Regions from separate parts of the Exiguobacterium sp. s157 genome, predicted to be linked through region 1. Evidence: riboswitches for the same ligand, from Rfam matches in the RefSeq annotation. Region 1 holds a riboswitch; the other holds the start of a gene.

What was found. A riboswitch is a leader RNA that binds a small molecule or an ion and turns the genes downstream of it on or off. The one in region 1 is predicted to bind FMN.
Region 2: another riboswitch for FMN. It lies ahead of ribD (bifunctional diaminohydroxyphosphoribosylaminopyrimidine deaminase/5-amino-6-(5-phosphoribosylamino)uracil reductase RibD); the one in region 1 lies ahead of KNP67_RS12490 (ECF transporter S component).

The regions. Positions count from the first base shown of each region.
Region 1 is NZ_JACSLQ010000007.1:5,230-16,813, forward strand. Features, by position in the region: gene KNP67_RS12470 (NAD(P)/FAD-dependent oxidoreductase) at 1-467, shown strand, start outside; gene KNP67_RS12475 (NAD-dependent epimerase/dehydratase family protein) at 503-1,357, opposite strand; gene KNP67_RS12480 (hypothetical protein) at 1,487-1,729, shown strand; gene KNP67_RS12485 (HesB/IscA family protein) at 1,771-2,127, opposite strand; FMN riboswitch at 2,225-2,366, shown strand; gene KNP67_RS12490 (ECF transporter S component) at 2,526-3,113, shown strand; gene KNP67_RS12495 (nucleotidyltransferase family protein) at 3,243-3,770, shown strand; gene KNP67_RS12500 (2'-5' RNA ligase family protein) at 3,862-4,407, opposite strand; gene KNP67_RS12505 (NupC/NupG family nucleoside CNT transporter) at 4,471-5,682, opposite strand; gene KNP67_RS12510 (YuzB family protein) at 5,893-6,129, opposite strand; gene KNP67_RS12515 (NAD(P)/FAD-dependent oxidoreductase) at 6,227-7,282, shown strand; gene KNP67_RS12520 (S8 family serine peptidase) at 7,520-8,950, shown strand; gene KNP67_RS12525 (DUF1462 family protein) at 8,989-9,282, opposite strand; gene KNP67_RS12530 (NifU family protein) at 9,379-9,636, shown strand; gene KNP67_RS12535 (TIGR01457 family HAD-type hydrolase) at 9,671-10,441, opposite strand; gene KNP67_RS12540 (DUF86 domain-containing protein) at 10,446-10,889, opposite strand; gene glpX (class II fructose-bisphosphatase) at 11,048-11,584, shown strand, end outside.
Region 2 is NZ_JACSLQ010000002.1:539,328-550,911, reverse strand. Features, by position in the region: gene pruA (L-glutamate gamma-semialdehyde dehydrogenase) at 1-962, shown strand, start outside; gene KNP67_RS06575 (iron chaperone) at 1,017-1,385, shown strand; gene KNP67_RS06570 (ZIP family metal transporter) at 1,435-2,250, opposite strand; gene ribH (6,7-dimethyl-8-ribityllumazine synthase) at 2,344-2,808, opposite strand; gene KNP67_RS06560 (bifunctional 3,4-dihydroxy-2-butanone-4-phosphate synthase/GTP cyclohydrolase II) at 2,805-3,989, opposite strand; gene ribE (riboflavin synthase) at 3,989-4,630, opposite strand; gene ribD (bifunctional diaminohydroxyphosphoribosylaminopyrimidine deaminase/5-amino-6-(5-phosphoribosylamino)uracil reductase RibD) at 4,611-5,690, opposite strand; FMN riboswitch at 5,843-5,985, opposite strand; gene KNP67_RS06545 (undecaprenyl-diphosphate phosphatase) at 6,080-6,892, opposite strand; gene KNP67_RS06540 (homing endonuclease associated repeat-containing protein) at 7,346-7,987, shown strand; gene KNP67_RS06535 (GGDEF domain-containing protein) at 8,412-10,094, opposite strand; gene KNP67_RS06530 (DegV family protein) at 10,223-11,053, opposite strand; gene KNP67_RS06525 (ABC transporter ATP-binding protein) at 11,223-11,584, shown strand, end outside.

The DNA.
Region 1 (11,584 bases):
TCGCCAAGGAAGTCCATATCGTTCACCGCCGTGACCGTTTCCGTGCCCACGAGCATACGGTCGAGCAAATGAAGGCCTCGACGATCAACGTGTGGACGCCATATAACATTGAGTCACTTTCAGGTGAGACACACATCGAGTCGGTCGAATTGACGGACAAAGACGGCGAATCGAAATTCGTCGAAATCGACGACCTCATCTGTAACTACGGTTTCGTCTCATCGCTCGGCCCAATCAAAAACTGGGGCATGGAGTTCGAGAAGAACACGATCCGCGTCGACTCACGCATGGAGACGACGGTCGCCGGCATCTTCGCCTGTGGTGACATCGCGACTTATGAAGGAAAAGTGAAATTGATTGCGACAGGCTTCGGTGAAGCCCCGATCGCCATCAACCAAGTGAAGCAGCTCGTCGACCCGACAGCGCGTCACCCGCAACATTCGACTTCGGTATTTGCCGGGAAATAATGATGTGGCCCTCATCGCGATGATGAGGGCCATTTTCATTTGCGGATTGTTTGCACAATGACCCGGTCAAGCCAGTCGTCGAGTTGAGTGAAGACGAAACCGGCCTTTTTCGCCTCGGCGATCGACATATAATAGTCGACGTCCGTATCGTACGGCGATGACTCGCCATCTTTGATGATCTGGACCGGTTTATTTAAGTGATGACCGATCCGTTCCATGAGTGCCCCGAGCGAGATGACCCCTTCACTCGCCGCGTTGAACGGCCCGGTCACGTTCGCCCGACCGACCCATTCTAGAAAGGCGGCCGCCTCAAAACTTGAGATGAACCCCATCTTCGCTTCCGGGTGATGCAGCACGATCGGCTCTTCCCGTCGGACGGCGTCGATATAAAACTTGAGACGGTCTGTATAGTCGTCGGGTCCGAGCACGATCGGCAAGCGGACCGTCGCGACCGGGAACGAGGCGCGATGGAAGAAATAAGATTCAGCCTCTCGCTTCCCTTGCCCGTAATCATGTTCGGATTCGAGATGATAGTCATGATGGAGCGGATTGAAATCACTTTCTTTCAACTCGGCGCCTGGCGCATAAACCGACATCGTCGACGTGAGCACATATTTACCGACTTGGTCCATGAAAGCGTCCGAGGCGATCTTTGCCTGGTACGGGTTAAAACAAATATTGTCATAGACGAGGTCGTAATGGTCGCGTGACAAATCTTTCATCGTCGCCACCGACTGTCGGTCCCCTCTGATCGACCGGATGCCCTCCGCCTCGGGTACTTGCAGTTGTCCACGCGTCACAATCGTCACATCGTCACCGGCCTCCGCCAACCGAAGCGCCAACCGCTTTCCAAAATAGCGTGAGCCACCGAAAATCAATACTTTTCTCATCGTCCCTGCCCCTCCTACATGAAATGACATCTCTTTTCATTTTCCCTTGCATCCTCTCGACTAATCTTCCACATCCTTGAATATTTTTGTTATTCTTATATATATATAGAGAAGAAAGAGGCGAGACGCATGCATCAGATCACATTAGAAAAAGGATGGTCGTGTGAATTACCGACACAATATGCCATTTACCAAAGCTTATCGGACTTCAGCCGTTACTCGGTCCTTGACCAAGAGGAAGAGAGCGTCTGTTCGTTCCGCATCACGAACGACACGTGTAAAATCACAGCGTTTCGTCCTTGGCAACATCAAATCGAGTTAGACGCGGCTTCGAAACTCATTCGATTAATTCTGATTGAAGAGACAGACTGAATACAAAAAAGGCCAATCATGAGACATGATTGGCCTTTCGTTTAGCAATCCCCAGGTGTCCCGGCGTTCGATGCCGTCCGGAAACTCGAGCCGCAACCGCACGTGGCGATGGCGTTCGGATTTTTAATCGTGAAGCCGCCTCCGAGCATCGACTGCTTATAGTCAATCTCGAGACCGTCGACGACCCCGTGATCGGCTTCCGCGACGATGACACGGACACCATAGTGGTCAAACTGAACGTCCTTGTCTGTCTTATCCTCATCAAACCCCATCCCATAAGACAGGCCGGTACACCCGCCCCCTTGCACTTTGATCCGCAAGTACTGGTCGTCGGGGCGTTCGGTCTGTTTCATCATATCGATGACTTGTAATGCGGCTGATTCTGTCAAATGAATCATCTGAACTCCTCCTTCGTTATCTTAACTTCAAGTCAACTGACTTGAGATTTTGTGAAATATCTTGTATAACTAAACTGTAACAAAAAAAATTAAATCGTTCCATCTTCGGGGCAGGGTGAAATTCCCGACCGGCGGTATTGAAGACAAGTTCTTCTCAGCCCGTGAGCGAGCAAGGCGTTGCTTGCTGATTTCGTGAGATTCGAAAGCCGACAGTAAAGTCTGGATGGGAGAAGATGGCGGCATCCGACCGATATCCGGATGTTTTCTTCGGCGTGGTCTAAACACCGATGAGAACATCTATTTCGTATGCGCGTAAACTCTCCCGATTGTTTGATACAATCGGGTTTTTCTATGCGACGGGTGCCATTCATCAAGGAGCGACAAAAGGAGAGATTTTGATGAAAACAACGCGCAACAAACGATTGACAACACTGGTGACGCTATCGATGCTCGGGGCCATTTCTTTTGTCCTCATGCTCTTTAACTTCCCGCTGCCTTTCCTACCACCGTTCCTAAAAGTGGATTTCAGTGACATTCCCGCGCTCGTCGCCGGGATCGTGTTCTCCCCACTCGCAGGCGTCGTGGTCGTCGCTCTAAAAAACGTCCTCTACTATGTCTTCAACGGTGGCGGCGTTCCGGTCGGCGAAGTCGCGAACTTCTTTGCAGGCGTCGCCTTCATGTATCCGGTCGCATGGTTCTACCATAAACGTAAAACGAATAAAGCGCTCGCTTCAGGCCTCGTGGCCGGTACGATCACGATGGCACTCAGCTTGGCAATCTTGAACTATTTGCTCATCTTACCAGCCTACGCGTTCTTCTTCGGCATGACCGAGATGGCGCAACCGGCAGTCAAAACGGACCTCGTCCTATACGGTATCTTGCCGTTCAACTTCATTAAGGCCTTGTTGATCAGCGCCTTGTTCGTCCCACTCTTCCTCAAATTGAAGCCGTGGATCGAACGCCAGCGCATGCAACTTCAAGCGTAACTGACAAGCACCTAGACCGGGGTCTAGGTGCTTTTTGTATAGGTACGCTATGCTAATGAGAGAATAGGAGGAGATGGATTGAACACGACTGAAGATGTGACCCATTTTTTAGAGACTGATGTGGAACTGATGCGTCTGTTGACAATCGTCGCTTCGCTCGGTTTACCCGATTGGTGGATTTGTGCCGGATACGTGCGGGCAAAAATATGGGATGACGCGCACGGCTACGAAGTACCGACGCCGATCGAGGACGTCGATGTCATCTACTTTGACCGATCTCACATCGACGAGGCGATTGAAAAACAGTATGAGGCACAACTGCACGACCTGTTACCGAACGTCCCTTGGTCGGTCAAAAACCAGGCCCGCATGCATCTGGTCAATCAATTGCCACCGTATCAATCTGCGGTCGATGCCTTGGCCCATTTCCCTGAGACGGTCACGGCCATCGGTGTCAGTCTTGGTGCGGGCGGACGCTTGAAGCTGGCCGCCCCTTACGGTATCGACGACATAGTCGAACTAAAGTTACGACCGACCCCGGCCTTTGCGAACGACGCTTCACACCATCATATTTATCGAGTCCGGATCAATAAAAAGAATTGGCAAGCCACTTGGCCGAGACTCCAAGAAGTGGATATACCTCGTCAGGAACGATAAAACCCCACCGTTTCCTGGTCAATCCCTTCTATCGGTCCTAGTCACATATGACAAACCTGACAGAAGAATGCACCTAAGTAACTTAGCTTTGTTACTTTTGTGCGGATAATTTTACTCTATGTAATACTCGAACGTGAATCGGTGTTACTAATTCAATTAATGCCACCTCTACAATTTTTCCAGCTATAGGTTTTACAATATCAGTACAATATTCAAAAGCATCTTTCATCTTTTCTTTAGACAATCTGTTTGCCAGTGTACAGTGCGGAATCCATGAGTCCGGCAAATATAAGGACTCAGCGTTATCATTAAACTCCCCAAATATACAATAATGCTCTAAGTGGAGGCTCCTCAATCCGGATGAGATTGTAGGTGAAAGAAAAAGTGCACTCGATTGAATGAACGTACCCAACGTACTAAATGTTAGATTTATAATCTCCTTCGATTGATAGTAGCTGTCCATCAGTTCGATATACGCCTCAACATTCAAACTACTGTAACTAGCTAATGTTATATGAGGTTGTCGATTCGAGACTTCATATGCATAAGAAGTAATTCCTTCTTGTTTCAAGCCTTCCCATACCTCTTGAATTCGTTTCTCCGTTTGTTCATCAAAAAGCGCTATCATTCCATACATATGTCATTCCTCCCCAAAAAAGAGTGACCACCGAAGTGATCACTCTGAGTATATCGTATTTGATTAGAGAAGCAGACCAGCAAGCGTGGCTGACATCAAGTTAGCAAGCGTACCTGCGAGAATCGCGAGGACACCCATGCGCGCGATATCGTTCCGACGGTTCGGTGCCATTCCACCAAGACCACCGAGAAGGATAGCGAGTGACGAGATGTTAGCGAATCCACAGAGTGCGAACGCGATCATAGCTTCCGTACGTGCCGAGAGGTCACCAGAACCGATGATTGGTGCGAATTCAGAGAAAGCGACGAATTCGTTCAACACGAGTTTTTGTCCGAGGAAGCTACCGAATTGAACAGCATCTGCCCATGGCACACCGATCACGAATGCGAGCGGTGCGAACACATAACCAAGAATCAATTGAAGCGTGAGACCGTCGAAACCGAACAAGCCACCGATTCCACCGAGAATCAAGTTAACGAGCGCGATCAATGAAACGAAGGCGAGAAGCATCGCACCGACGTTCAATGCAAGGAAGAGACCGTCAGAGGCACCGCGAGCGGCTGCATCGACGAAGTTCGCTGCCTTGTTCTCTTCATCTTCAGCGATTTCGATATCGTCATCCGGTACGTCTGTTTCCGGGACGATGATTTTCGCGAACATGAGACCAGCAGGAGCAGCCATGAAGCTCGCTGCGAGCAAGTACTCGAGCGGTACACCAAGAGCAGCGTATCCAGCAAGAACTGAACCGGCAACCGAGGCGAGACCACCGACCATGACAGCGAAGAGTTCCGATTGCGTCATCGTTGGAAGGTAAGGTTTGATGACGAGCGGTGCTTCCGTCTGACCGACGAAGATGTTCGCTGTCGCTGAGAGCGATTCTTTAGGTGATGTGCCAAGTGCTTTGGCGAGAGCCGTACCGAGGATACGGATCACCCACTGCATGACACCTACATAGTAGAGAAGTGCGATGAGTGACGACATGAAGACGATAATCGTCAACACTTGGAACGCGAAGACGAAGTTGTCTCCGCCGACAGCTGTACCGAAGACGAAACTAATCCCGGCGTTCGCCGTGTTCAAGACGTTCTGGACGCCTCCTGAGATCCATTCTAACGCGTTACGTCCTACTGTAGTGAAGAGGACGAGGAAGGCGAACGTAAACTGTACCGCGAAAGCGGCAAGCACGGTGCGCCATTTGATGGCTTTACGGTTGGTCGAGAAGATGTAAGCGATTCCAATTAGTGCCAAAATACCAACCACGCTCATGATATTCATTGGTGTTGTGCTCCTTTCATATTGGGGAAACCTGATAATGTGATATACCCGAATCGAGATGTGTCCTACCGTTTGAAACGCTTTCTTTTTCTGTTGTTAAACGTCAGACAACATACATTCGAACCTCTTTGAATATAACAGACCCTTTTTAAAAATGCAACGGGTCAAAACGGTCAAAATAAAAAAAGTTTGAAGGTCCTTCAAACTTTTTCACCATGCCATTTCTTCAATTTTTTCATATACATTCGTCACGAGTTGTTCCGGTGTATCCCCGGTCACGACCTCACCATCGACGAGACAAAACAAGTCAAGCGAACAGACGCCGCAGTAGCCCGTACAGCCATATTCGACGACGTCTAAGTCTGGATCGGACTCTAATTTGGCGCGGGCGATTTGTGAACCCATCGCTAAATTGGAGGCACAGAACTCAATGATCGGATTCATCATGTCATTCACCCTTCCCCTTTCCTTCAAAGCAGGAAAATGGTTCTTCTACGGCGTATTATAACATGATACAGTTGAAGTGTAACAAAGGGGGATTTTTATGCGCAAATTAGTCGTCTTGGGAGGCGGTTACGGGGGTATGCGTGTAATCGAACGTGTCCTCGGCCATCAGCTGAAGGACGTATCGATCACACTCATCGACCGTCTACCTTACCATGGATTAAAAACAGAGTATTATGCACTTGCGGCGGGGACCGTGTCGGATCGTGACATCCGCATCGATTTTCCAGAAGAGGTCGACTACATATACGGCCAAGTCACCGATATCGATACGGGGGACAAAATGGTCCTGCTCGCGAGCGGGGAAAAAGTGCCGTACGACGACCTCGTCATCGGCCTCGGTTGCGAGGACAAGTATCACAACGTGCCCGGTGCCGCCGAGTTCACGTACAGCATCCAAACGTTAGAAGAATCACGCAAGACCCAGCAAGCAATCAACGGCCTATCTCCGGGATCGGTCGTCTCGATCGTCGGTGCCGGCCTGTCCGGTGTCGAGCTCGCCAGCGAGCTGCGCGAGAGTCGTCCCGACTTGACGGTCCGTTTGTTCGACCGCGGCCCGTCCGTCCTATCGTTCCTATCAAACCGCGTCTCGATGTATGTCCAGTCTTGGTTCGAGGAACATGGTGTCGAAGTCATCAATAACTCGAACATCGTCCGGGTCGACGCCGATGGGTTATGGAACCATGAACAGCACTTCGCTTCCGATTTGACGGTGTGGACCGCCGGGATTCAACCGGTCGCCGTCGTCCGCAACCAAGGTTGGGAACTCGACGGGGGTGGACGTGTCAAATTGACACCACACCACTACGTCCCGGAACAGCCCGACATCTTCGTCGTCGGGGACAACGCCAGCCTGCCGTATGCACCTTCGGGTCAGCTCGCGGAAGCGCAGGCCGAACAGATCGTCCAAGTGCTACTCTGTAAATGGAAAGGTGTCGGGTATCCAGATTTGCCGGATATCAAACTCCGAGGCACGTTAGGATCGCTTGGGAAGAAGGCCGGATTCGGCGTCTTCATGGGCAAGCAGTCGCTCACCGGAAAAGTCGCGCGATTGCTCAAGTCCGGAATTCTTTGGAAACATAAAGTCATTAAATAACATGCCTGGGTCGGCCATCTCGGTCGATCCTTTTTAGTGTAAAGCAATCCATTTGTCGTTCAGCCACCGTCGTGTTGAGCCAAAAGTCTTGTATCTGAATCCCCTGTATCCTTATCTAAATATTCAGATTATTGATTCGATTGACATATTCTACCCGTTGGCAAAACTTGTTACTCTAGGGTCACGGCCGAACGACTTCGTGTCGCCTCGCCTACATAACCCGAAGGAGGAAACAAGTTGAAAAAAATCTGTAGCACCGTCCTCGCCTCATTGCTCGTCTTGTCAACCGTCCCGGAAGCCGCGGAAGCTGCTCCCAACAAATCGAAAGAACGCGTCATCGTCGTCTTCAAAGAGTCAGCGAAGAACATCCCGCTCTCAATCGAAGGCATGGAAGTTCGCCAACAGTACAAAAACATTCCGGCCGCAGCGCTCGAAGTACCGAAGGCTGCCTTGAATGGCTTGAAGAACAACCCGAACGTCGCCCACATGGAAGTCGATCAAACGGTACAAATCGAAAATCAGACGCAAGACTGGGGCATTCCGAAGTTGAAAGCTCCATCAGCTTGGCAGAGTGGCTACACCGGGAAAGGCGTGAAAGTATCGGTCGTTGATACCGGAATCTCGCCGCACCCTGATTTGACGATTTCTGGTGGTGCCTCGTTCAGTACAGTCACGAGCTCATACGCGGATGACAACGGTCACGGGACGCACGTCGCTGGTATTATCGGGGCCCGTAACAACAGCATTGGGACCGTCGGGATTGCCCACGAGGCGAGCATTTACGCCGTCAAGGCACTCGAGGCGAACGGTAGCGGTAGCCTATCGAGTATTATCGCCGGGATCGATTGGTCAATCACGAACGATATGGACGTCATCAACTTGAGTCTCGGGACGACGAGTCCATCCTCAACGCTCCAACAAGTCGTCGACCGTGCCAATAATGCTGGCATCCTCGTCGTCGCGGCAGCCGGTAACAACGGACGCACCGACGGATCGGGCGACCTCGTCAACTACCCGGCCCGATACAGCTCGGCCATCGCTGTCGCAGCGACGGACATCAACAACAATCGCGCCTCATTCTCGGCTACAGGCAGCACGGTCGAAGTCGCGGCACCAGGCGTGAGCATCAACTCGACACTCGCAACTGGCGGATACGGCCAAATGAGCGGGACATCGATGGCGACTCCGTACGTCGCCGGTAACCTCGCACTCATGAAGCAAGCGTTCCCGACGTTGTCGAGCTCGCAACTCCGCACGAAACTGTCACAAGATTCGATCGACCTCGGAACGGCCGGCCGTGACACCTGGTTCGGGAACGGACTCGTGCAAGCACCGACGTCTGGCGGCACGACGCAACCGGTCCAAGCGCTCACGACGACAGTATCGACATCGAAATCAACTTACTACGCTGGTGAAGTCGTCTCGATTTCTTCAACAGTCCGGAATTCGAACGGCCAAGCGGTCGCGAACGCCGACGTCCGTGTGACGGTCACACAGCCAAACGGCGCGACGCTCACAGGAACAGGCAAGACAAGTTCAACGGGCGCCATCACGTTCACGCTCTCGACAAGCTCTTCGTCACAACGTGGGACGTATCAAGTAAAATCTGATGCGACGCTCACTGGTTACACGGCAGGTTCGGCGACGTCGTCGTTCCGTCTTCTATAACGCACAAGAGTCGAACGACAATCGTCGCTCGACTCTTTTCATGCTGTCGTCTGTTCAATGGCCGAATAGACTTTCCGTAGTTGGACGACCCCTTCGTCCACCACTTCCCCATCGATGAGCACGAGCGGATAGAACCACTCGTCCTGCTTGATCGCTTCGGCGATGTCATCGTCCGCCGTCTCAAAATCGATATACTCGAACTCAAACGCCTGATTCGGATATTTCCGTGCCAATGCGCTTTGCAACCATTCGTATGTCTCAATCGAACTCGGCGCCCCGACACAGCTCGCACACTGTACTTCGGCCCCATATACCGTGATTTTCATATCCATTCCCCCTCTTCTTTCCTATTATACAAAAATCAAGAAGCTGCATCGTCACAAAACGCTCAGCGTTAATGATTGAGAAACAATCTCAAACTTGCTAGAATGAAAGAGAACCAGAAAGGGGTAGATACCATGGAAATGTTTGATCAAGTCCAAGAAGTACTCGATAAATTACGCCCGTTCTTGCTTCGCGACGGCGGTGACGTCGAACTCGTTGATGTAGAAGAAGGCATCGTCAAACTTCGTTTGATGGGTGCATGCGGCAGCTGCCCATCTTCAACAATTACATTGAAAGCCGGGATTGAGCGCGCGCTCATTGAAGAAGTACCTGGCATCGTTGAAGTCGAACAAGTATTCTAAACAAAAAGGGAGACAATCATGTCATCCCTTTTTTTCATGCATGTGTCCATTCGTCCAAGCTCTCGACCATATAGGTTGGGAGTTTTTCTTGTTCCTGAATGAAAGCCGGACCATGTACGCCTGAGTTGACGTGGAGCGTCCGAATCCCGCCGTTGATCCCGAACAAGATGTCGGTATGGTAGTTATCCCCGACCATGACGACTTCTTCTTTCGTGAGACCAATCATCTCAAGCGCGATATCGACCATGACCGGTTCTGGTTTGCCGATAAAGAACGGATCTTTTTCCGTCGTTACCGTCAAGACGGACGTGAGTGCACCGTTCCCTGGTAAAAAGCCGCGTTCGGTCGGAATGGCGATATCGCCGTTCGTCGAGATGAAACGAGCGCCGGAACGGATCGCGAGCGCGCCTTTCGCCAACTTTTCGTATGTGATGTGTCGGTCGAGCCCGACGACGACGTAATCCGCCTTCGCCTCTTCCGTCACATGGAAACCGCGTTCTTCGAGCGCCAGGCGCAGGCCATCTTCACCGATCATGTAAATCGTCGCCCCTGGCGTCATCTTCTCGATATAACGGGCCGTCGCCATCGCACTCGTCAATACGTGCTCAGGCGTCACATGCACACCCATCGAGACAAGTTTATCCGCCACTTGCTCCGGCGTCATCGACGCGTTGTTCGTGACGAATAAGTATGGGAAGCCGGTCGCCTCGAGTCGATTCACAAAATCGACCGCTGCTTGAATCGGGGCCGTCCCCGCATACATCGTGCCATCTAAATCAAATAAGTATCCTTTAATCGGATTCATCCAATCACTCGCTTTCTGGTAAAAATGCTGATACAGGACCGAGCTCCACCTCGAGATAGCGTCGGACCTGCTCCGGGAATGCCTCGAACGTTGATTTATCACGGTCGACCCAGGCGTCGAACCGGGCCGAATCTGCCGTGACGAACTCCCTGACATAGTGCGCCCGTAATCCGACGAGCGCTTTCGTCGCTTCCGCCGTCTCAGCGTCGAGCACACGCTCGTCGAGCAAGATGTCGACAATATCCTCATAGCTGCCCGGGTCACGCATGATGAACCCGTCAATCATCGAGTTGCCGACGTCAATCACGCCCTCCATCAAGTGAACGGCCAAACGTTGTTTCGCCAGCTCGATGGTGAACGCGTCCCCCTCTAATTGATCGAGTCGACTGAGCATCGTCTCCATATGGGTCAACGTCTCGTTAATCTTTTCTCTGTTTACAAAATACATCGCAATCCCCCCTGCCTCCTATAGTAATCCTTTTTCTCGTTCGAGAAAAGAATCTCTCCTATTTACATCATTTACGTAATTGTGATACACTAATCCACGGATTAACACAACTATTAGTATGTCACATTAAAAAGATATCACGTGGAGGGTACAACACTATGGAACGAGAATTAGCGTTAGAGATCGTACGAGCAACCGAGGCAGCAGCATTGGCCTCATCGAAATGGATTGGTCGTGGGCAAAAGAACGAAGCGGATGACGCAGCGACATCGGCCATGCGTGAAGTACTCGGCACGATCAATATGGATGCAACTGTCGTCATTGGTGAAGGTGAACTCGATGAGGCACCGATGCTTTATATCGGTGAACGTCTCGGTACGACGTTCGGTCCTGAAGTCGATATCGCCGTCGACCCGCTCGAAGGCACATCGATTGTCGCCAAAGGGCTCGGGGACGCGATGGTCGTCATCGCTGTCGCTGATAAAGGCGCCCTCCTCCACGCGCCTGATATGTATATGGATAAACTTGTCGTCGGACCGAACTTGAAAGGGAAAGTCTCTCTCGACGAGCCGCTCGAGTCGATCATCGAGAAAGCCGCCCTCTATAACGGGAAACGCATCGAGGAAGTGACGGTCATCATGCAGGATCGGGACCGTCATGAGCATTTACGCCAAGCCGCCATTAAAATGGGCGCT
Region 2 (11,584 bases), on a different contig from region 1:
TCGTTGCCGGTAACACGATCCTCTTGAAACCAGCATCGACGACACCGATCGTCGCTGCGAAATTCGTCGAGGTCATGGAAGAAGCAGGCCTTCCGAAAGGCGTCCTCAACTTCATCCCAGGACCAGGTGCAGAAGTCGGTGACTATCTCGTCGACCATCCGAAGACACGCTTCATCAGCTTCACAGGTTCACGTGATGTCGGCTTGCGCATCAACGAGCGTGCGTCGAAATTGAACGACGGCCAAATCTGGCTCAAACGCGTCATCGCAGAGATGGGCGGAAAAGATACGATCGTCGTCGACGAATCAGCGGATCTCGAACTCGCGGCCCAGTCAATCGTCAAATCGGCGTTCGGCTTCTCTGGTCAAAAATGTTCGGCTTGTTCTCGTGCCGTCATCGTCGACAGCGTGTATGACACGGTGCTCGACCGCGTCGTCGAATTGACGAACGAACTCTCGGTCGGCAACACGGAGCAAAACGAACACTTCATGGGACCGGTCATCGATGCGGCCGCGTTCAAAAAAATCACATCATACTTCGACGTCGCCAAAGAAGAAGGCAAAATCGTCGCCGGTGGTAAAGCCGACGACTCGACAGGCTACTTCATCGAGCCGACGGTCGTCGCTGACGTCGCGCCGAAAGCACGTCTCATGCAAGAAGAAATCTTTGGACCGATCGTCGCCTTCACGAAAGCGAAAGACTTCAAAGAAGCGATCGACATCGCCAACAACACGGAATACGGCTTGACGGGTGCTGTCCTCACGCGTGACCGCTCGAACCAAGAGTACGCGCGTCAGAACTTCCACGTCGGGAACTTGTATTTCAACCGTGGTTGCACAGGCGCCATCGTCGGCTATCAGCCGTTCGGCGGGTTCAACATGTCAGGTACAGACTCAAAAGCAGGCGGACCGGATTACATCCAGCTCCACATGCAAGCAAAAACGACGTCTGAGACGTTTTAATCAATCAGCCCGGCTCATCTGAGTCGGGCTTTCTTTCACCAAAGGAGGTTTCTCATGGAGACGTTTGACGATTTTTTAGCAACGATTGACGACCTGGAACACCGTGCCAAACTGGACGACATATTCGTGTGGGTCCGGGAGACATTCCCGCACCTCGAGGAACGCATCGCCTGGAATCAGCCGATGTTCACCGATCACGGGACGTTCATCATCGCCTTCAGTGTGGCCAAAGCACACTTTGCCGTCGCGCCGGAGGCCGTCCCGCTCGAGGTGTTCCAGATGCAAATCCGGGAGGCGGGCTATACGCAGACGAAACAGCTGTTCCGTATCAAGTGGAGCCAAACCGTCGACTACGATTTGCTTCGTGACATCATCGCGTTCAATATCGAAGATAAGGCCGGTCACACGTCGTTTTGGCGTTGATCTGAAAGAAGGAGCGATGACGCACATGTCACCGCTCCTTTTCTGTGGCTTATCCTAACGCCACGTCCAAAATCATCATGATGGTGAAGCCGAGCATCAACGCCATCGACGCCATATCTTTATGCCCATTCTCTTGCGACCCCGGGATCACTTCTTCGACGACGACAAAAATCATCGCCCCGGCGGCAAAGCTGAGCGCGAACGGCAAGAGCGGCTCCATGACGAGCACGGCCCAGACGCCGACCAGTGCGGCCGCCGGTTCGACCATGCCCGATAACTGACCGTAGAAAAAACTTCGGCGCCGGGAGAGCCCGTCCCGTCTGAGCGGGAGCGATACGGCGGCACCTTCCGGAAAGTTTTGAATACCGATGCCGATGGCCAAGGCGATGGCACCCGTTAGCGATGCGGACGGGAAATCGGCCGCGACCGCCCCGAAGGCGACGCCGACGGCCAGTCCTTCCGGGATGTTATGCAGCGTGATCGCCAAGACGAGCAACGTGCTACGCTTCCGTTTTTGCGGACGGATGCCCTCCACTTCTTTGAGGGAAGACGTCGGATGCACGTGCGGAATCAGTTTGTCGACGACTGCCAAAAACAGACCACCCACTAAAAAACCGACGGTGGCCGGAAACCAAGCCGGCATCGCGTCTTGTTCCGCCATTTCGATGGCCGGGGCGAGGAGTGACCAAAAACTGGCCGCTATCATGACACCGCCGGCAAACCCGAGCATGCTGTCCATCAACCGCTCGTTAATCGACTTCGTCATGAAGACGATGGCCGCCCCGAGCGCGGTCATCCCCCATGTGAACATCGTCCCGAGCAACGCCTGCATGGCCGGGCTCAGTTGAGCCACCCATTCCCACATCACCATCGCCTCCTTCCACCCTATCCTTTTCCCGGGACGCATGCGTCGCTAACGACAAAAAAGAGGAGAGCTGGTTCGCTCTCCCCCGTCCAATTAAAACGCGCGCATCAAGTTCGCCATCTCGATGGCCGACGTTGCCGCTTCCCAACCTTTGTTCCCGGCTTTCGTTCCAGCTCGCTCGATCGCTTGCTCAATCGTCTCGGTCGTCAAGACACCGAAAATGACCGGTACTTCTGACTGATAACTCGCCTGGGCGATGCCTTTCGCCGCCTCGTTACAGACGTAGTCGAAGTGTGGTGTCGCCCCACGGATGACGGCCCCGAGTGTGATGACGGCATCATATTTCTTGCTCATCGCCATCTTCTTCGCGACAAGTGGGAGTTCGAACGCCCCAGGGACGAATGCGATCTCGACGTCGTCTTGTTCGACGCCGTGGCGCTTCAACGCATCCTTCGCCCCGTCTAGCAAGCGCATCGTGATGAGATCGTTGAACCGTCCGACGACGATTCCGACTTTCAAGCCTTTTCCGACCAAGTTTCCTTCAAATGTATGCATCATGATTCTTCTCCTCCAAAGTGATTCATTTTTTGTTGTTTCGTCATTCGGTACTTCTCGTTCGCCGCATGGGCGCCGACGAGAATCGGGACACGTTCGATGACCGTGATGCCGCACGCTTCTAACGCATCGACTTTTTCCGGGTTGTTCGTCATGAGCCGGACGTTCGTGACGCCGAGGTCACGAAGCATGGCCGCGCTGACCCGGTAATCGCGCAAATCGGCATGAAGTCCGAGCGCAACGTTCGCCTCGACCGTATCAAGCCCTTGTTCTTGTAGTTCGTACGCCTTCAATTTATTGAGCAGACCGATGCCACGCCCTTCTTGTCTCATATACAAGATGACACCGCCTTCGGCTTCCACTTTCGCCATCGCTGTGTCCAGTTGTGGCCCGCAATCGCAACGATGGGACCCGAAGACGTCACCGGTCAGACATTCGGAATGAATCCGGACGAGCGGTGCGTGTTCGATCTCACCTTTGACGAGCGCGACGTGTTCTTCCCGGTCGAGGACGTTCCGATAACCGATCAATCGGAAGTCCCCTTTCACCGAGGGGAGCGAGACGTCCGCCTCTCGTTCGACGAGGTCCGTCTCCATATAGCGAACTAATTCCTCAATCGTGATGAATTTTAAATCATGCGCTTGTGCGACACGTTCAAGGTCCGGCAACCGGGCCATCTCGCCGTCCGGACGGATAATCTCACAGATGACGGCGACTGGTTCACTTCCGGCAAGTCGCGCCAAATCGACCGACGCTTCCGTATGCCCGCGCCGGACGGAGACGCCACCTTTTTTGGCGATGAGCGGGAAGATATGACCAGGACGTTGGAAATCGGCCGGACGGGCGTTGCTATTCGCGAGTTCGCGCACCGTATGGGCCCGCTCGCTCGCCGAGATGCCCGTCGTCGAATCGACGTGGTCGACACTGACCGTGAACGCCGTGCCGTGCGGGTCGGTACTGTTCGCGACCATCGGCTGCAAGTCGAGCCGGACGGCCACTTCTTCAGCGAGAGAAGCGCAGACGAGCCCTTTGCCTTCCGTGATGAGGAAATTCATCGTCTCTGCTGTCATTTTATCCGCGAGGACGACGAAGTCCCCTTCGTTCTCCCGGTCCTCATCGTCGACGACGATGATGGGACGTCCCATCTTCAACTCTTCGACTGCTTCTTTAATCGAGTGAAACATTACCATCCCGCCTTTCCATACCCTTGTGACGCCAGCGATTCGAGCGTCATCGGTTTTTGACTTACGAGTTTTTCCATATACTTAGCCAACATGTCACATTCCAAATTGACCGCATCCCCAGCCTGTTTCATCCCGAGCACTGTCTCACTGTACGTGTGCGGGATGAGCGACAACGTGAAGCCGCGTTCCGTCACATCAAACACCGTCAAGCTCGTCCCGTCGACCGAAATCGAACCTTTCGGGACGATATAACGGAGGAGAGATGGCTCACAGCTGATGTCGACATAGACCGCGTTCGCGAGCGATTGTTTTTTGACGATGCGCCCGACCCCGTCGACGTGACCCGATACGAAGTGACCACCGAAGCGTCCGTTCGCGGGCATAGCCCGCTCCAAGTTAACGTTCGTGCCGGGGCGGACCCCGTCGAGACTCGACGCCTTCAGCGTTTCCGGCATGACATCGACCGAGAAGCTGTCACGATCGAACGTCGTCACGGTGAGACAGATGCCGTTGACGGAGATACTGTCACCGAGCTTCACGTCCTCGAGGACGATTTTTCCGGCGAGCGTGAGCCGGAGGGACGGACCGTTGCGTTTCACTGCCTTGACACTGCCGATTTCTTCAACGATTCCCGTGAACATCGGACTCCCCCTCTCGCATGATGAGTTTGATGTCGGCGCCGACCGTCTCGACCGATTGCACGTCATATCGATTGATTGCATCGAGCGGACCGTCATGATGCGAACGGTAAAATCCGCCCTTGCCGCCGAACACGCGCGGTGACTGGTACATGACCCACTCGTCGACGAACCGTCCGTCCAAGAGTGATGTGACGAGCGTCGGTCCCGCTTCGACGAGCAGACGACCGATGCCGCGTGCGTAGACGTCTTGCAGCACAGCGTCGAGCGACGTGTACGCCGCGAGTTCGACGCCGCGCTCGATGAACGCGTCCCGCTTCGTTTGATCGTCGGACGTCGTGTAGAGTAGCACCGGCACATCGTTCGCCGTCCGGACGAGCTGACTTGACAGCGGCGTGCGTAACTCTCGGTCTAGCACGACCCGGAGCGGTTCCGTCGTCTCGCGGTCGAGCCGGACGGTGAGGGCCGGGTCATCAGCGAGGACAGTGCCGACACCGGTCAAAATCGCATCGACCGACGCCCGCAGTTCATGGACGTCCCGTCTCGCTTCGGTTCCGGTCACCCACTTGCTGTCACCGGTATCGAGGGCGACTTTGCCGTCAAGGCTCGTCGCCGTCTTTAAGATGACATACGGCCGTTTCGTCTCGAGCGAGCGCAAGAACGCCACGTTGAGCGTTCGTGCCTCACTCTCGAGCAGACCGACTTCGACATCAATCCCGGCCGCTTTCAATCGAGCGATGCCTTGCCCTGACACGAGCGGATTCGGGTCGGTCATCGCGATGACGACCCGTTTGATGCCCGACTCTACGACTAAATCGGCACACGGCGGTGTCTTGCCATAATGCGAGCACGGTTCGAGCGTGACATACATCGTGGCGCCATAGGCGGCAGCACCGGCCATGCGGATGGCGTGCACTTCGGCGTGCGCTTCCCCCGCCTTCAAGTGGGCGCCGAACCCGACGACTCGACCGTCCTTGACGACGACGGCCCCGACGCGCGGATTGACGCCGGTCGAAGAGGCGGATTTGGCCAATTGGATGGCTTGTTGCATGTACTGTTGCATAATCTCCCTCCTTGTTTCGTACAAACAAAAAGACCTCAAGGAATGATCCTCAAGGTCTCGGTGGGAGTCGTCCGTCGTCATTTGGGCAAGCCAAATAAGCGTTTTCTTTACAGAAAAACGTACGACGAACTACAGGTCGCGTGGACCTGTCATGTTTCCTTCTCCCATCCAGACTATACTGTCGGCTCTAGAATCGCACTAGATCCACCGTTCGCACACGTGCGACCGGGTCACGGACTTAAGGCTCGCGCCCATCACCGCCGGTTGGGACTTTCACCCGACCCCGAAGGAATATTTGTTTGTACGTCTCCACTTTAGCGCAAAAATAAATGGATGGCAAAACGAAATGCGCAAAAAAAGCGCCGCTCGTGTGAGCAACGCTTTGTAAATCAAGCCAAGAATAAAACGACGAGGAGTCCGACAACCCAGCAATAGAAGGAGAAGTATTTGAGCTCGCCTTTCGCCATGATGTGCTGGAACCATTTGAGCGAGATGGCCGTGAGCGCATACGAGGCGATGAACGCCAAGATGAGCGGTCCGAACAAATCACGTGTTTCTGGATTCGTGAACAACTCCGGTCCCTCTAAAATCGTCACCCCGAGACTGATCGGGATGAACAGGAAGAACGAGAAGCGAAGCGCCGACTCTTGTTTGATGCCGAGCAACATCGCCATGACGATTGTCGCCCCGGAGCGACTGATCCCTGGGATGAGCGCGACCGCTTGAGCGAGACCGATTAAGATGGCGTCGCGGAGCGTGATGCCGCCGTCTCCTTTATTCCCTCGCATATTCCGGATGAACCAGAGCGCGACCCCGGTCAGGATAAGCGTATAACCGACCGTGGCGACGCCGCTGAGCTTCTCGCCAATCCAATCGCCGAACAGGACGCCGAGCACACCGGCTGGGACCGTGGCGACGAGCAAGAGACCAATGAACTTGACGTCGACCATCGTCTCGTCACTGCGGTCCTTTTTAAACAAGAACGTCCACAGACTGACGACGAGACGGACGACGTCCTGCCGATAAATCGTTAACACGGCGAGCAACGAGGCAAAGTTCACGAAAATCTCGAAGGAGAGCCCCGGTAACTCGATATCAAACAGCTCTTGGAAGATGACCAAGTGACCGCTTGATGAGATTGGAATCGGCTCGGTGAACCCTTGAATCAAGCCGAGTAGGAGATAAAATAACCATATTGTCATATCGTAACATCCTCTTTTCTTATTTACATCAATTCCATTATTTTAGCAGACCGTTCGTTTCACTGACCACCCTTTCAAAAAAAAATCGTTATTTTCAAAACTTTCATTTGATTAGTCTGAAAATTAAATTTATTATAGAAGAGTACTCAACTGGTGCGACGGTGATGACCCCATTGGCCAGTTGGGTACTTTTTCGTACAGATTATTACATATTAGCCACGATAAAACTTTTTGTTTACAATTGAACCCATTTAATATTAAATTTGTAATAGAACTGTTACCATTTTTTCAAAGTATAAACAGGACTTTAGACCTACCCGTTCATAAAATCGGTTTAAAAAAACTTGAACAATGCACTTATAAATTGTAAAAACTGGCCGATAGTATGATTGTAGAAGCAACTTCGTCATCTTTGTCGGTTCAGATATGAGTCCATGGAAGGAGGAACCATCATTGAGTCAAACGCTATCCACTAAATCCCACCACTTGTCCACCGAACAGCAGAGGATGATTCACTGTATTCGACTGCTCGGCGACTTGTTGAAGGAACGTCCACGACGCTCTGTGTATCGTCGCTTCGCGATGGAACAAAGCTGGCCATCTCCCGAGTCGATTATCCGACAGTTCGGGTCATGGGCCGAGGCGCTTGCAATCGCCGGCTATGAATGGCACGGAGAGGCGACTGTCGATCTCCCGGACAAAATGCCAAAGTACACGCGTGAAGATATCATCGAGACACTCGCCCTCTACTCGCGCGACATGGGATCGATTATCACGCTCAAAAAGTATCAGGAATGGCGCAAGCTCCATCCGAAAGCACCGAGCCATTACCATATCGTCAAGACGTTCGGTTCGTGGCATGACGCCTGCGCCGAAGCCGGACTTGAAGCGAGTGTGACGTACTCGAAATCAGAGCTCTCCACCGCACTCCGTGAAGCGATTCACGAGATGGGCTTCTCTCTTTCCTTCGAAGCGTATCGCGAATGGGCAAAACGGAACAACAAACCATCCACGAAAGCAATTCTTCATCGTTACGGTTCATGGTCGGCTGCGATTCACGCGGTCGAGTCAGAAATTTTCAATCAGAAATTATAATCTTTCATTCATAAGGAGGACGCCGGGTATCCGGTGTCCTCCTTTATTTTGTAGATGTTGCGTCATCGTCCTTTCGGCGCCCACGCTTTCTGCAGGCAATCCCGGAGCCGCATCGCTTACGCTGCTGGGTCTCCGTCGGATTGCTATCCTGCAAGAGTCGGGGCGCCGACGGACGAGCGCATCGAAAGCGCCACGGTACATCAATATCCCGTGTCAGACATGGAAGTTCGTTCAATATTTGTTGAACGATGCCTTGGCCGGTGCCCGAACTCCTAGGGGAGAGCGATGCAAGGATGACTCCGTAAAGCGCGGCACGCGCTGCGGAGGCATCCGCATCGCCCCAGGAACGGAGGGCGTCGGCCGAACATCGTTCATGTTGATTAGACGAAAAAGAAGAACACCGGCTTATTCGTGTTCTCTTTCATCATTGAATCCGTTCCGTCGACGTGTCGCGATAATGGGCGACACGGTCCCGCCCGTTGAATTTTGCACCGACGTACATGGCTCGGTCGGCGTGGCGGAGTAGCGTGTCGAGGTCGTCATACTCGTGGATCGTCTCGATGCCGATGCTCGCCGTCACTTGGACGCGGATCCCTTCGGAGCCGAACGGATGGGCGCGGAGCGCTTGGCGGATCTTCTCTCCCGTCACGAGCGCGGCCGCCTCATCCATGCGCGGGAAGACGAACACGAACTCTTCGCCGCCGTAACGCGTGACGAGGTCACCGCTTCGGACGAGACGACTGAACAGCGCCCCGGCCTCGATTAACACTTCATCCCCGAACGCATGGCCATACGTATCGTTAATCGCCTTGAAATGATCCAAGTCGACCAAGAACACGGACAACGGATACGAGGCAATGTCGTTCAACCGCTCCTTCGTCCAACGTTTGAGCGCCCGCTGGTTCGGCAGCCCTGTCATCGGGTCGGTCAGACTCTCATGCTGGAGCCGGTTGCGCTCGTCAATCCGTTCGAGTGACCAGGACAAGGTTTTCAACAGTCGATGAATCTCGACGGCGATCGCCCCTTCATACGCGCCGTTCGCTGTCGTCGAAATCATGCAACTGACCGCGTTCGTCGTGCTCGAAACGGGCTGGATGACGAGGGCCGAATGATGTAACTCGGTCTGTTGTGCCTGCAGGTCGGGATGCCACTCATGGAGCGAATCGTACACGAAGTACGGCTCTTCCGCATCCCGATGCCGTTCGAGCGTAAAGGCGTCGGCAATCGGTTTTGACTTTCGTCCGCTGACGTCATAGAACGTGCGGTCGCCGGTTCGATTGACTTGTAACCAGCCACGTTCGAGTTCGACGACTTCTCTTAACCCGTTCCAAAACTTCTCGATGAGCAGTTGTTCGTTGTCGACTCGGTAGAGCTGTTCTTTCAAACGCTCGACTTGGTCGATTTTCGACTGCGTCTCCTCGGTCTCCGTCGCTTTGGACAGCCCCATCTTGAGGAGCGACAGAATGAGGAACGTCGCCATCAGGCCGGTATAGCCGAACAACTGGAACGCCTCGATTGCGACCATCGTGAACAATAGCTCGAGCGAGATGACGAGCCAGTCGAATCGGAGCAGACGCCACATGATCGGGAGCGGAATCCGTTCCCCGATCAAGAACCGCGACATGAGGAAACTGAATCCGAGGACGAGGAACAAGATCGCGAAGAAACCGAGTAGCGCCGTACCTTGCTCGAGCAGATGGACGTTCGGACCAATTTGTCCGCCGAGCCGCAAGTAGACGAGTCCTGGTAAGACGAGCAACATCGCCTCAATCAACGTATTGAGCGGATAGAAATGTAAAAATCGTCGCCGCCCGACTTTGTTGGCGAACGTCCGGGCCTGGAATGTGAGCAGCAGGAGCTGTCCCATCAATAAGGCCGGGAGCAGACCGTACAAGAAGAACGTCATAAAGACAAACATCTCATGGAACGTGAAGTGCAAGTGCCGCCGCTTGAGCGGATTCATCACGAACAGGGCACCGAGCGTAAAGATGAACCAAAACAACGACCAATCAAACGTCCCGATACCGAGCCACATATAGGAGAGAATCCCCATGAAGACGATCGACCACGAGAACCAGCTCCTGACGAGGTACTTCCGAAATCGCATCGTCTCCCCCCTTTCCTTATCCGTTATCATTCTTACACAGTATGAAGGTTCTTGGTTGAAGATTCCAGCCGTTGTTTGAAAGTTTTGACAATGAAAAAAAGACCGTGACTCTCGTCACGATCTTGTCATCACTTCGCTTTTAAAAACGAGATGCCGATTGAGCCTGACCCCGTGTGTGCTCCGAGGAGCGGTGCGAGCGTGTCGACCCGAATCTTGGCTTTATCGCCGAGCTCACGTTTCCACGACTCGGCCAGCTCTGGCACGTTTCCGTGGAAAATTGAGACGTCCGTGCACTCGCCCGAATCGATGGCTTGACGGAGTGCTTCGAACAGCTGGGCTTGCGCTTTTTTATACGTCCGGACCGTCTGATATGGAACGATGAGCCCGTCTTCGAAACGGAGCACCGGTTTCAACTGCAACATGTTGCCGATGAGCGCTTTCGACTTCGAGATACGTCCGCCCTTTTGCATCTGCGTCAAGTTTTGCAAAATCAACTCGATGCGGACATCCTCGACACGTTGTTTCATATACGCTTCGACGTCCTCGAGCGCGTCACCGCGTTCGACACGTTCAATCAACTCTTCGAGCATGAGTCCCATCGTATAGATCCCGGCCCGCGAGTCAATCGCGAGCAATTTGAACTCAGCGATCTCTGCGCCTTGGACCGATGCCGAATACGTGCCGCTCAAGTCGGATGACAAGTGGACGGCGATGCCCATGTCATACTGATCTTTGATTCCTTCATACAATGTGACGAAGTCGCCGATGGCCGGTTGGCTCGTCGAGACGCGTTCGCCCGCATCAATCCATTCGTACACGGTCTTGGCATCGACCTCGACCCCATCTTTATACGGTTGATCCCCTTTGACGACGTAGAGCGGGACGATATGGATGTCCGGGTGGTGCTGAATCGAATCTGGAAGGACAACGGTGCTGTCCGTAATATAAGCAATTTTCATGTTAGGGCTCTCCTTCAATCAAAATTAGTACCTGGTAATATTATTTTATCACAGGTGAAGCGGTTTCACTATTTTTTCAAAAATCGAATTCCCTTGAAGTTTCACATATTCCCGTCCACAATGCGCCTGAAACGGGTAAAAGATAGCATCGGACAAAGGAGGAATCGGCATGATTCACATCGAGCACGTCAATAAAATCTATAAGACCGGGGATGTCGAGACGGCGGCGCTTAAAGACATCGAGTTGACGATTCAGGACGGCGCGTTCGTCGTGATCCTGGGACCGAGCGGGAGCGGCAAGAGCACGCTGTTGAACGTCATCAGCGGACTCGACACGGTGACGTCCGGGACAATCATGTTCGGTGATACCGTCCTGACCAAGTTGTCCCCGGAACAAATGACCGCGTTTCGGCGCGACCATCTCGGCTTTATCTTTCAACAGTATAATCTGCTCCAAAACCTGACCGTCTATGAAAACATTCAAATCGGGGCCGATTTATCTGACAACCCACTCCCAATCGATGAATTGCT